Regions from separate parts of the Paenibacillus sp. USHLN196 genome, predicted to be linked through region 2. Evidence: a T-box and tRNA genes for the amino acid it is inferred to sense, from the RefSeq annotation. Region 2 holds a T-box; the other regions hold tRNA genes.

What was found. The T-box of region 2 lies ahead of leuS (leucine--tRNA ligase). A T-box ahead of a tRNA ligase gene usually reads a tRNA of that ligase, here a tRNA-Leu.
Region 1: it has a tRNA-Leu gene. The T-box ahead of leuS (leucine--tRNA ligase) is inferred to sense a tRNA for this amino acid. The anticodon was not compared.
Region 3: it has a tRNA-Leu gene. The T-box ahead of leuS (leucine--tRNA ligase) is inferred to sense a tRNA for this amino acid. The anticodon was not compared.
Region 4: it has a tRNA-Leu gene. The T-box ahead of leuS (leucine--tRNA ligase) is inferred to sense a tRNA for this amino acid. The anticodon was not compared.

What each region holds. Positions count from the first base shown of each region.
Region 1 is NZ_JBBCYH010000004.1:495,240-498,412, reverse strand. Features, by position in the region: gene WFI24_RS12245 (alpha-galactosidase) at 1-1,141, opposite strand, end outside; tRNA gene WFI24_RS12240 (tRNA-Leu) at 1,570-1,654, opposite strand; gene pelA (pectate lyase) at 1,829-2,791, opposite strand.
Region 2 is NZ_JBBCYH010000005.1:385,661-388,833, forward strand. Features, by position in the region: gene leuS (leucine--tRNA ligase) at 1-1,162, opposite strand, end outside; T-box leader at 1,237-1,506, opposite strand; gene WFI24_RS15225 (phosphotransferase family protein) at 1,619-2,575, opposite strand; gene WFI24_RS15230 (class I SAM-dependent DNA methyltransferase) at 2,795-3,173, opposite strand, start outside.
Region 3 is NZ_JBBCYH010000002.1:658,236-661,408, reverse strand. Features, by position in the region: gene WFI24_RS06305 (hypothetical protein) at 1-103, opposite strand, end outside; cyclic di-AMP (ydaO/yuaA leader) riboswitch at 219-393, opposite strand; gene WFI24_RS06300 (glutathione peroxidase) at 764-1,243, shown strand; tRNA gene WFI24_RS06295 (tRNA-Leu) at 1,380-1,462, opposite strand; gene WFI24_RS06290 (urease accessory protein UreF) at 1,899-2,600, shown strand; gene WFI24_RS06285 (XRE family transcriptional regulator) at 2,867-3,070, shown strand; gene WFI24_RS06280 (hypothetical protein) at 3,098-3,173, shown strand, end outside.
Region 4 is NZ_JBBCYH010000004.1:407,822-410,994, forward strand. Features, by position in the region: gene WFI24_RS11770 (sensor domain-containing diguanylate cyclase) at 1-33, shown strand, start outside; gene WFI24_RS11775 (winged helix-turn-helix transcriptional regulator) at 80-442, opposite strand; gene WFI24_RS11780 (Gfo/Idh/MocA family protein) at 678-1,670, opposite strand; tRNA gene WFI24_RS11785 (tRNA-Leu) at 1,892-1,976, shown strand; gene WFI24_RS11790 (hypothetical protein) at 2,077-2,262, opposite strand; gene WFI24_RS11795 (sn-glycerol-1-phosphate dehydrogenase) at 2,422-3,173, shown strand, end outside.

The DNA of each region.
Region 1 (3,173 bases), on a different contig from region 2:
TGTCTCCATAGGTGTATTTTCCACTCGTTCCTTCGACCGCCTGACCGAATTGATCAGGCCCTCCCCAGAAGGCAAATGGAGTCCAGTACGTCCCTGCTCTATGACCATTTTGCCGTACCCGGTCCAGCGCATTCTTCATTTCTTCCGGCGTAAAATTGTCCCAGAAAGCATCAAAGTTGATATATAACGTATCCTCATTCTCGAATCCAAGTAACTGTACTTCATTTTTCAGAAAATCGCTGGTCGCTGTATACAGATCATAGTCCAGATCACTCATGGCCGCAGACCAACTGTTCCATCCAATCGGGACACCGCCCTCCCAAGGTAATGGAGCCTCAATCCAGCTATTAGCCTGACCGTAGGCTTCAAGACCTTCGCGGTAGTCTTCATAGAACCCGACGAATACCAACGGGGATTCAACTCTCTTTCCCTTCACATAACCATGAGGCTGGGAATCGCGAGTCAGTTCACTCACGGCACCGCCGTACAGATCAAGACCTTCGATATGTCCGCTTTTTTCGCTTTGCATACGAATCCCTGTTTTCCATACCTGATGCGTAAGGGAACCCATCACAATTCCCCGGCGGCTGTCAGGCGCGAACAAGGCTGTCGCCTCGTAACTCTCCACATCAAGCGGCGGCTTAACCACCGTATATCTGACCCATTTATCGTTGTCAAACGGAATACGCAGAATGCTTGGTTCATCCTGATCGAATTCTCCGCCGATCGATATGGTTTTGGATTGGATGACAGCCATTCGGTTCGCCTTAAGCTCTTTATCACCGACTATAACGGTCTGCACCAGTACATACGGTGAGGATTCATATATATAGAAATGCTGCTCCAGCTGCGGCAGCAACGATGCTTTATGCAGAATGACCAAGCGGATGCCTTTTCCAAAACCTTCTCGAACAATATATTCCTGTGCCGTCAGCTCATGGTTCTGATAATGATCCGTGCTGTATTCCCGGCCCTGCCAGCGAAAAGCACTACGAATGCCCTTCACATGGGAAGATTGGTTGCCGATGCAGGACACTTCACCATTTTCAAGATTGATCTCCAGGCTAACGTGCCCATTTGTAACGCTTACAAGATTAACATTCTGTTGCTGCACGTGTACGGCTGTATCACTAGTTAGCACATCATATGCCTCCTTATTGTTGCATGCTGTGACCTGAGCGGAGCTGGTTATGTCTCATCCACCCAAGTCTGCCCTCATTATAAAGACCGAATAGAGCATTTTCCATGCAACGATCTTCCGATCCATAACGCGATTTAACTCAACTTGACCCTGTAGGTACGTCCTGGAGATATAGAGAAACTTATGATATGTGAATCGGTGTCCTACTCCCAGTTACCTGTGTTATAATCGTGGTCGAGCCCTGAGTTCCATAGTTGACCTCTGCGGTCTCAACGCCCGTCTTTATTATCTCTACCCCCTCTGAAATAAAGGTGCAAACCATCGCAAAACAAAAATTTATCCATTAATGGATAAATAAAATAAACAAAGAAAAAAGGTTCCTAGAGTGGCAATATACCATTCTAGGAACCTTCTTGTATTACATATGATGCGGTCGAGAGGACTCGAACCTCCACGGGGGGTTAGCCCACACGGACCTGAACCGTGCGCGTCTGCCAATTCCGCCACGACCGCATATTATATCTCCGTAGGCAATCTCGGCGACAAGAAATAATATATCATGCGGAATCTATCGTGTCAACAATGAAAATAATAACAATAAAGCCCGAACCAGAGGTCTATGTCTGAGTCGGGCTTTACTTATAGTTACCAGGAATTGACGCAATGAAACCTTCGACTCCTTACTATTTACAGCTTGGAAGGCCAGTTACCGTACCAAGCATAACCGCCTCTTCTTTCTTTATCAATATCACTTAGTTTGTATTTAACGACCCCGTCACGACCGATAAAGATGGGTTTATCCGTTCCCACTTCGTAGAAACGAGCCCAGATCGGTGCAGCTTTGGAATCAGCGATAATTTTGCTGTCTCCGTTTGCTCTTTCATACTTGTAACCGGTAATCTTCACTTTGTTAAACCATGCCTCAGCTCCGTTAATGGATGCCGTAATTTTAGCGTTAGCAGGTCTGGTTTTCAGGAATTTAACAATCGTTACACTCTCTCCAGCCGTCAGTGATGGTACTTCATAGATTCTTGCACTTGCCGGTTTAAGGGAACTGGAATCATGTTGTTGTCCCCATGCTGTCAGCTTACCGCCTGAAACGACCTGTGTATTCAGAATCGCATCTACACCTTTAGCAACAGAGTTCTTACTGCGATTGGCAAGGGCACTATCGATAAACGAGAAGTCACCTTTACGCGTTGCTACTTCATCCAGCATGTACATAACGTTAATCATGGCATCATCATTATAAGTGATGTGTTTGTGATATCCGGAGCTTTGGTACACTTGCGGCCATCCACCGTTCGAATACTGCATATTGATCAAAAAGTTGATTCCTTTAATTGCAGCCGCTGAGTAACGCGGATCATTCGTCTTTTTGAATTCTTTCGCCAATCTTCTAATTTCTGAGTATGTAGCCTTGTTGTCAATCGTGGACTTCGCCCATTCTCCACTGGTTTGTTTATAATCTTTTCTCCAACCTCCATCTGGCAGCTGGTTCTTCAAAACATCGGAAATACTTGCTGTTGTACCTGATGCATCGGCAGCAGATACCGTTACTACAGGGAGAACTGCCATTCCAACGGCTGAGAATACCATGGTACATGCTAGAACAAAAGTTACTATTTTTTTTGCTTTCAAAGATAACACTCTCCTATGTTTGTTTTAATAAATCTTCCACTTCTACCTTACTTAAGATACGAATCCCCAAACCTCCTTTATTTGAATTTATCGCACAATAAAATCAATTTTCATCCAATATGTGGATTGGATAAGACGATAATATGCAAAAAATAGATTTTTGTCAATATATGCAACTTAAAGAATATAATCTCTTAAATTCTACATAACGGAATAGTTCTTTTAACTCATGACAAACCTATTCATTTATCCAAAATCACCTTCAACGAATCAATAATGACGTTTTTGTCATGAATGATACCCAAACTTGATGCCCTCTTTCATATAAAAACCGTAATTCCGATAACATTGGGGTACTACGAAGGGTTTTAAATGGGTTTGACAATTACGC
Region 2 (3,173 bases):
CGGAATTCACATGCGCGCCATCACCTGAATACGCCTCTTGTGTAACGTCTCCACCTTGAATAACCTCGATGATATCCAGACCGAACTGCTTCGCAAATTCCCAGTCACGTGCATCATGACCCGGAACAGCCATAACTGCACCTGTACCGTAACCAGCAAGGACATAATCGGCAATCCAGATTGGCAGTTTTGCACCATTAACGGGATTGATTGCATAAGCGCCAGTGAATACACCTGTTTTGTCTTTAGCCAAATCCGTACGTTCCAGATCACTCTTACGAGAAGCCTGCTCCTGATAAGCCTGAATCGCTTCACGTTGGTCATCAGTTGTAATTGCTCCTACCAATTCATGTTCCGGAGCAAGTACCGCAAAGCTCGCACCGAACAATGTGTCCGCACGGGTAGTGAACACCTTGATGACTTCCTCGCGACCCTCTATGGCAAATACAACTTCTGCACCTGTCGATTTACCGATCCAGTTGCGCTGCATATCCTTGATGCTTTCAGACCAATCCAGCTCTTCCAGGTCTTCCAACAGACGCTCTGCATACTCGGTAATTCTCAGAACCCATTGACGCATCGGTTTGCGTACAACCGGATGTCCACCACGTTCACTCTTGCCATCAATAACCTCTTCATTAGCCAGTACTGTTCCAAGTGCTTCACACCAGTTAACGGCTACTTCATCCACATAAGCGAGGCCTTTATTATACAGTTGGATAAAGATCCATTGCGTCCATTTATAGTATTCAGGGTCCGTTGTGCTGATCTCACGATCCCAGTCATAAGAGAAACCGAGCGATTTGATCTGGCGACGGAAATTGTCAATATTACGGAATGTAATATCTCGTGGATGTTCACCTGTATCCAGTGCATGCTGCTCAGCAGGCAGACCGAAAGCGTCCCAACCCATTGGGTGCAATACGTTGTAACCGCGCATACGTTTGTAACGGGAAACGATATCCGTTGCCGTATATCCTTCCGGGTGGCCTACGTGCAGACCTGAACCGGATGGATATGGGAACATATCCAGTGCATAAAACTTCGGTTTAGCAGGATCCTCACCCGTTTTAAACGTTTTATTCGCATCCCAGTATTGCTGCCAACTTTTTTCCATGACTTGTGGCTGATAGCCGTGTTTCGGCTGGTTATTCTCACTCATCTATTGTTCCTCCTTCAGGTTAATCGCATTTTAATTGCAACAAAAAAACCTCAGCATCCCGTAGCGTTTGCAGCGCTAGGGACGAGAGGTTGAATTCCCGTGGTACCACCCTAGTTAGCGGACGAACGTGCTTCGTCATCCACTCCCTTTGGACCTGTAACGGCGGTTAACCGATGCGGATTTCCATTCCTGAACCCAAGCTTTATACAAGCAGGTTAAACAGAATGGTGTAATCACCGCATTTCTCCAAGGCGAGTTCGCAAATTACTGTCAACCGGCTTGCACCAACCGCCGGCTCTCTGTTATGTACAGGAATTACTACTGATCCTTATCATCGAAATATGTATACAATATCGGGAACATTATATAAAAAAGCAAGCCCAAAGTCAATATTACACGTGATAATCACCCTTTTAAGCAACACGGTTCGTATCTTTCAATAACACTCGTTACTGTTCAGGATAAACGAAAACGCTCGATGCCTTCCTCCAGATTATGAATGGCCCAATTCACATGTTCCTGATTATCATATTGGCGATAAGCGCATTCAATGCGTAATACCAGATCAAAATACAAGTCGTATAGACTTCTTCTTCTCAGCTCACTTTCAGTCGTAATCGCTTGCCCGTATCCCTTCACGAATCCGGGAGTATAGTTAAAATGACTAAAGTAATGCTCCATCAAAGGGTCTGCCCACAGAGAACGTTCAAAATCAATAATTGCTGTGATGCAACCTGCGTCTACCAGAACATTGCCATCCCACAGATCCCAACTGACAAGTACAGGTTCTTTGACATCGTCCAACACATCCGATTTTTCTTCAATCAAGCGTCTCAACTCAGGGTATTCAATCGAAAATGTAATCCCGGCTTCTTCCCCATCGTTAAGAATGTCATCCATCAGATGGATAAATGCTTCTTTCCATGTAGAATAACGTTGTTTTTGCTTCGAAAAATATCCGAACTTCTCTCCTTTGATCTCATTAATCCGACGGTTATACTGACCTAGTTGCTGCTCAATAGCTTCCTGCTCTTCCGCCGCGTATTGATCCTTGACCTGATTGTAGGGTGTTCCAGAAATATAATCCATGATAAAATAACGCGCTGGAGCAATGGTTAACGAATCATCATAAGCCAGCACTTGCGGTACGGGAACATCCTGTAGTTTCGTAATGAGGCGTAGTGCCTCAACCTCGGCAATCATGAGATCCTGCTCACAGCGCATCAGATTTGTCGAAGCCGACGGAGCAATTTTGAGTACCACCCGCTGTGCATCACTTAGGGTAATGAGATATGCATGATTGGCCCAGCCATCCACCATCTCCTTATAGTCCTGTATATTTGCAGAGAAATGTTGTTTAATTATGGTATTCAGCTGTTCTGACGTGAGTCTTGTTTTATATGTACTTTCCATTACTGCACCTCACTTTGAATAATAATTCAGTTAGAAAACGCTTTCTATCCAATCATTATGGCTTCCTTTCCTATAACTAGCAATACTTTTTGTCACCTCGTTATGTCTTTTCTTGCATTTCCTTGCCCGATTCACAGAAGCTTGTTATTCATTCTCCATGGAAAATCAAACAAAAAAACTGCCCTTATGCACCATAAGGACAGCTCTTCTCATTCGCTCTTACTTCACAGCAACGTAGAACAAGCGCTGTGCGCTGTCTCCGGCTTCTTCCCATTCAAAATCGGCATACACCTTCACGTCTCTGAAACCTGCCTTGGATAACTCCAGCTTCATCCAGTCCGGATTATACGCGCGCTGGACATGAACTTCTTCAAAACGCTGGTACATATCCTTACTACCATCATCCACACGCGAAAAGATACTCAGATGATGCTCAATCTCACAACGATCTTGATCCAATCCACAAGTCCATATATACGATACGGAGCGTTCATCCAGTACAAAAGGTTGCTCCTCATCATAACGAATAAGGGTATTGGGATGATGAACATCAAACAGGAACGTTCCACCAGGTTTCAACATCTCATATGTGCGCTGG
Region 3 (3,173 bases), on a different contig from region 2:
TGGTTAGAACGGCAAACGGCATTTTTTTGTACATCAGCAATTTGATAAATTTGCGTCCTGCTTCATTTGGAGCAGTCACTAAGATCATCTCAGTATCCATCATTCGTTCCTCCCTTGGCGTGAAAAGACAACAAAAAAGAAGCGTGGGGGACCAAGGCCTCCCGAACGCTTCTTAAATAACCCATGGCGAAAACACCATGAACCAGCGTACGGCTTGTTGCCTCTCCCTTTAACGCTTACGAGGTTAGCTGACGGATTCGGGCGCGAGAGTCGCCCTATTTCCGGCTGTCACCGGAAAATTCACCCCATGAATACCACTGTCCTGGACAGCGCATTCCGTTGGTTCCCCCGTTTCCCACTCATCAATGAATGGAAACTCAGCGATTAAAACATCGTTCGTATATCTTAAAGTAAGATCGAGCGATATTATCGTTTGTTTCGTTTTTCAAGTACAATTTAGTTTAAATTGAAATTACGTTATGAATCATACACCCGCGACATGACGGTGTAAAGTCCGCCCAGATCACCGAATCGGCAGATTTTTGCCAATACCCATCCATAATAACGCTTACAATAAGGTTATACTCTACCCATCTCTTCAAGGCTATCTAATTCTCACTCTGACGAAAATCACATCGATATTCATTCACGTATTCTGCACAACTTGCCTGTTTTGATTCTTTTAACACCATATTAGTTTTGCAATATTTAATTGTAACCAATATAATAAGAGGTATAAGATTAGATCATGGAGGCGATTTAGATGACAGTCTACGATTACAAAGTGAATACCCTTCGCGGTCAAGAAGTTGAAATGTCCGACTACCGTGACAAAGTGCTACTGATTGTGAATACGGCAAGCTCATGTGGCCTTACTCCTCAATTCAAAGGTCTGCAAGAACTGCAAGACAAGTTTCAGGATGCCCCTTTTGCAGTTCTGGGTTTTCCAAGCAACCAGTTTGCACAGGAAAAAGGATCTTCCGACGACATTGCAGAGTTCTGTCAGATGAATTATGGCGTGAGCTTCCCAATGTTCGAGAAAATTGATGTGAACGGCTCAAGCGCTCATCCTCTCTTCCAGCATCTAAGCAAAGAAGCTCCTGGCCTGCTCGGCTCCAAAGCAATCAAATGGAATTTCACCAAATTCCTTGTGGATCAGAACGGACAGGTACTGAAACGTTACGCTCCCAAAACAACACCCGACAAGATTGAAGAAGATATCAAGAACTTGCTTCAAAAATAACACACAGGCCACCCGCAACCGGACGATCGCCCCGGTAATGGATGGCCTTTTTTCTGACCTGAGGTTCTACTGGCCGAAAATACAAAAAGAAGAAGCTTTCCAATAAAGGAAAGCTTCTTCTTAATCGTTCATATGATGCGGTCGAGAGGACTCGAACCTCCACGGGCATACGCCCACTACCCCCTCAAGATAGCGTGTCTGCCATTCCACCACGACCGCATGTCGTAAATAATCGGCAACAGAATTGATTATACCGGCTTTAGATCTAAAAGTAAAGCACTTTTTAATACTTCTTTATCAGCCAGGCATTTTCCTCAAAAATCGCATATTCTCGTCATGTTCAGTCATGAACTGCATATCATTAGTTTTGATCCCCTCTTTTCCGGATAGAGCCGATCTGTGTAATCATTTATATATAGTAATATATAGTCTTCCCCTACACTCTGATAACAACTGACGTTGAATGATATATTAGATAACACAACATATGATTTATCAATTTAAAACCATAAATTACAAGGATTCTATTGACAAAAAGCGGACGTTTATGGGAAGATAACTATCATATAATTCGGATTTTCAAACACAAAGCAAACAAAAAGGTAAATAAATGTTACTTTAAGTGACATTTAACGAACACAGGAGGCGAATGATTGTGAACCGTGGGAATAAGCTGCTCGATTATGTCAAACTGCTTGATTCCTCTATTCAGGTCGGAGGGTTCACCCATTCCTTCGGCATGGATATCCATATCAAGGAGGGTACCATTCGTAATGCTGAAGATCTCGAATCATTCATGCGTTGTCAGTTGCATCCCAGCATCGTTCGTCTTGAAGGGATGGCCATAAAAGGCATCTATACCGCAGCAGATCACAAGGATACATGGCGGATAGCTCTGATCGACAAGCTCGTCCATGTTCAGCGAACTCCTGGAGATCTCAGAGAACAAGCTGCTGTTATGGGCAAACGATTGATCAGACTCGCACGCGCTCTGCACCCCTGGATTGATTTCAGCCAGCTCGAACAGATCTTCGCCAAATATGATTCGGTTGGCTGCCTCTCCACTGTTCATGCCTGGATTAACCACCATCTCGATATCCCGGTCGAGGAGGCGGTCCTTGGTTATCTGCATTCAGCCATGAATGCCTGCATAACCGAAGCCTCCAAAGTTATTCCCCTGAATAACGATATAACCAAAGATCTGATGGTCCGCCTGGCCGCAGATCTGGAGAATGAATGGAACACCGTCAGCGCCTCGGCTGCGGATGGACTGGCACAGCCAACCTCGATGTCCATGAAATCGTTTTTCCCCAGTTTCCATATGCTTGGAGCTGGACTTCATGCCTACAGGGCCTAATCCTCTTTCTCCTCAGCTTCACTTGCCTTCATTCGGACAAACAAAAAACACGCGGCAACCTCCTTGCCGACGTGTTTTTTTGTCATTTTATTTGTTTATTTAACGTATTTACGCCATTTAACATCACAAAATACACTTTTTTCCGTCTTTTTTAATTGTTAGATGACGCATTTACGTATATAATAAAATATACAGCTCGCATTTCTATATATTCTACATGAAGAGATGGCGACTGAATACTACAATCTAACCAGGGGTGAACCCTTTTGAACAAGAAAAAACCAGTGACTCCGTTCGGATGGGCCATCAAACGACGGCTAACCGAGCTTCAAGTGGACCAGAAGACCTTTTGTGAACAGTACGGTATCCCGCCCTATCGTTTGTCCAATCTCATTCACGGCACACGCAAAGCAACCCGCTTCAGGCATCTGGTCGCTGATATTTTGGATATTCCAGATGAACTGAGATAAGATTTCCGTCAAAGGAGGACCTCATTCATGAGACATGTTACATCCGACCTGGAAAGCCTTACGTTCCAATCCATACGTCACCAACTCATCATCGTTGACCACC
Region 4 (3,173 bases), on a different contig from region 2:
CGTACGGTTACGATCCAGACGGTTATCAAATAAGTAAAGAAGCTGACCCCTAAGAACAAGGGACAGCTTCTTTTGTGTTTTATACCTCTTGTGAGGATCTGGCCAGAACCTCATTTGTATACGTTTCTCCCCAATCTCGCATGCTGAAGATAATTGGCCGTAACGTTTCACCAAATGGTGTGAGGGAATACTCCACTTTAGGTGGGATCTGGGGGTATATTTCACGATGAACAATTCCGCTGCCTTCCAACTCTCGAAGTTGCAGGGTGAGCATACGCTGGGTGATGTCAGGAAACAATTTTCGGATCTCGTTAAATCTCAAAGGACCGGAGAATAAATGATACAAAATGGCACCTTTCCATTTGCCTCCGATCACACTGAGGGTAACTTCCACGGAACAGCCGTATGGCGCGGGACATAGCTTGGTTGCGTCCTTTTTCATTATAAGACACCTCCACTTTCCGGTGATTTTCTCTATAGTATCTATTTGGGTGGTTATATTACATAAAGTACGTATAGTTCATGGAAGAGCATATCACTTATTATGCAGATTATAAACCATTATAAACCCTAATTCTAGGCGAAGGCAGATGTGTTGATGTATATAAGATAAAAAAAGAGCCCCGGTTTCAGGCTCTTCTCTGGATGTATAAAATGTGATCGTAAGCGTATATACGCTACTTCAGTGACGATAGAATGGAGTCACATAGAGCCATTGTTCCAATATTATCCTTGGCGCTGGAATGTGGGACGGTCTGATTCTGGCAACACTCGATAAAGTGCGCCATTTCACCAACAAACCCGCGTAGATAAAGGTCCCGATAAGCTCCTGACATGGGAGATCCGGAAGGCGTATATACAGTATCTTGCTCCTCGAGAGATTTCCAGGGAAGGCTGGTCGAGCTTCGGGATTGATGAACAGTAAGTGTGTTGATCTCTTCAGCTGACGCAAATCCGTTGTCAAAGGTGACGAGTACACTTTCACTCTCTCGTGACCATGCACTCATGCCGGTGAAATAGGCACTACCCACGACGTTATTCTCAAATACAAGGGAGATGCTCTGGTTGATATGTTCCCCATCTTTCACAGTTGTGCCTGTAACCCGTACGGCTTCTCCGAACAGGAAACGCATCAGATCAACCATATGAATGGCAGCGAGCTTCATGAATTGTTCCTCATCCTTGCAAAATGGTGTACTGTCTACCGCGAACTTCATCTGGAACGAACGCACCTTACCTAGCGAACCGCCATCAATGAGTTCCTTGAGTTTCACATATATGGGAGCATAACGTTTCATGAAACCGACCATGACGACGACCCCAGCCTGTTCGGCAGCTTCTGCTACAGTGGCGGCTTCGGCTGCGTTCCATCCAAGTGGTTTATCCACGTATACATTCTTGCCAGCCCGAATACATTCAAGGACAAGAGTGGTCTGATCTACAGGCTGGGCGACGACAACGACTCCGTCACAGGTTTCCCGCTGTAACATAAGCTGAGCGTTGTCATACGCGTTTCCTTTGCTGCCAAATCGCAGCAGAGCTGCTTCAGAGCGTTCGATATTGCGAGTGGCAATGGCCTGGATCTGCCCTCCAGCCTCAACAACAGAAGGATATATATTCGTGGATGCATGAAACCCGGCACCGATAAAACAAAGATTGCTTGTTTTCAAAGTGAATCTCTCCTTCATTTTTCAGTTGCATGGTTGGTATATTTGCTTAATGTTACGATAGGATGTTTGAATTTGATATAAAAGGACATATGTCCTTTTCCTGAATGAAATAAAAAAGAAGTTGCATTTTAATTTTGAACCATGTATACTCTGAATTACGGTAAAACAAGGAATTGCTTCACCGGACGCTTTTCATCGATGGATGAGGAGATACATATTATGCGGTCGTGGCGGAATTGGCAGACGCGCACGGTTCAGGTCCGTGTGGGCTAACCCCCCGTGGAGGTTCGAGTCCTCTCGACCGCATCAAACAAAAGAAAGGTTCATGAGTTGCTCCAGAGCAATTCATGAACCTTTCTTTATTTTTTGTAGAATTAGTGTGAATATGCCATTTTGGGCCGACATTCTAATGCTGCCGCTGCCGCAAAATGATTGCCATGATGATTCCCGCAATGGCTCCTGCGATACCGAACAGCGTAACACTGGCAATAACTTCAACGGACTGGAGACGAAACAAAAAAGCGATACCGCTACCAAAGGTGGTTCCGGCGAGAAATCCGAGCGAAACCCCTAATTCTTTCGTTAATTTCATCGATTCACCTACTTGGAAATATGAGATATGGATTTGCAAATGTTGGGTACAGGAAGTAAAGTGTGATCAGGAAAATCATCACATTTTATTTCCTTATTTCATTTTGTGGTTTTAACCTGTTAATTATGCATGATATCTCATATGGGAGGGTAAGAGCGAATGAATATGAACGAACGAATTGCAGCATGGAATGAGGAAGCGCAGCAGTGTGCTTGTGGACATGAACATCGATTGGTGGATATGTTGATTCATCTGGAAGCTGGGGCCATTCAGAGGTTGCCGGGTTATTTGTCTGAGCGAGGGTACAATCATGTGACGGTTGTTTATGATCGTCATACGTTTCTGGCCGCTGGGTCTGATGTACTGAGCAGTATTCGGGAAGCGGAAATTCATGTGGATGAGATCGCTCTACCGGAGAATCACACGGGTGATATCGTTGCCGACGAAGCCGCTATTGTACAAGTCATGTTGGGTGTGAACCTGGCTAGTGAGGCAGTCATCGCCGTGGGTTCAGGTACCATCCATGATCTGGTGCGATTTGTCTGTTCCAAAATGAACAAGCCATTTCTGTCCATACCGACAGCGGCTTCAGTAGATGGGTTTACCTCTGCAGGTGCACCCTTAATTGTAAGCGGAGTCAAACAGACATTTCAGGCTGTGCCGCCTGAGGCTATCTTTGCCGATCTGGATATTCTGGAGCAAGCCCCCCAAGTGATGACTGCTGCCGGATTCGGAGATATGCTTGGGAAGTATACTTCGCTTGCAGACTGGATTGTTTCTCGTGAGCTGGGCGGAGAACCGTTCTGTCCGGTCGCTTATCGGATGACAGAAGAAGCGCTGAACACCTGTATAGATCATGTACAAGCTATTGCGGAGGGACGAGCTGAAGGGGTGGCTGTATTAATGGATGC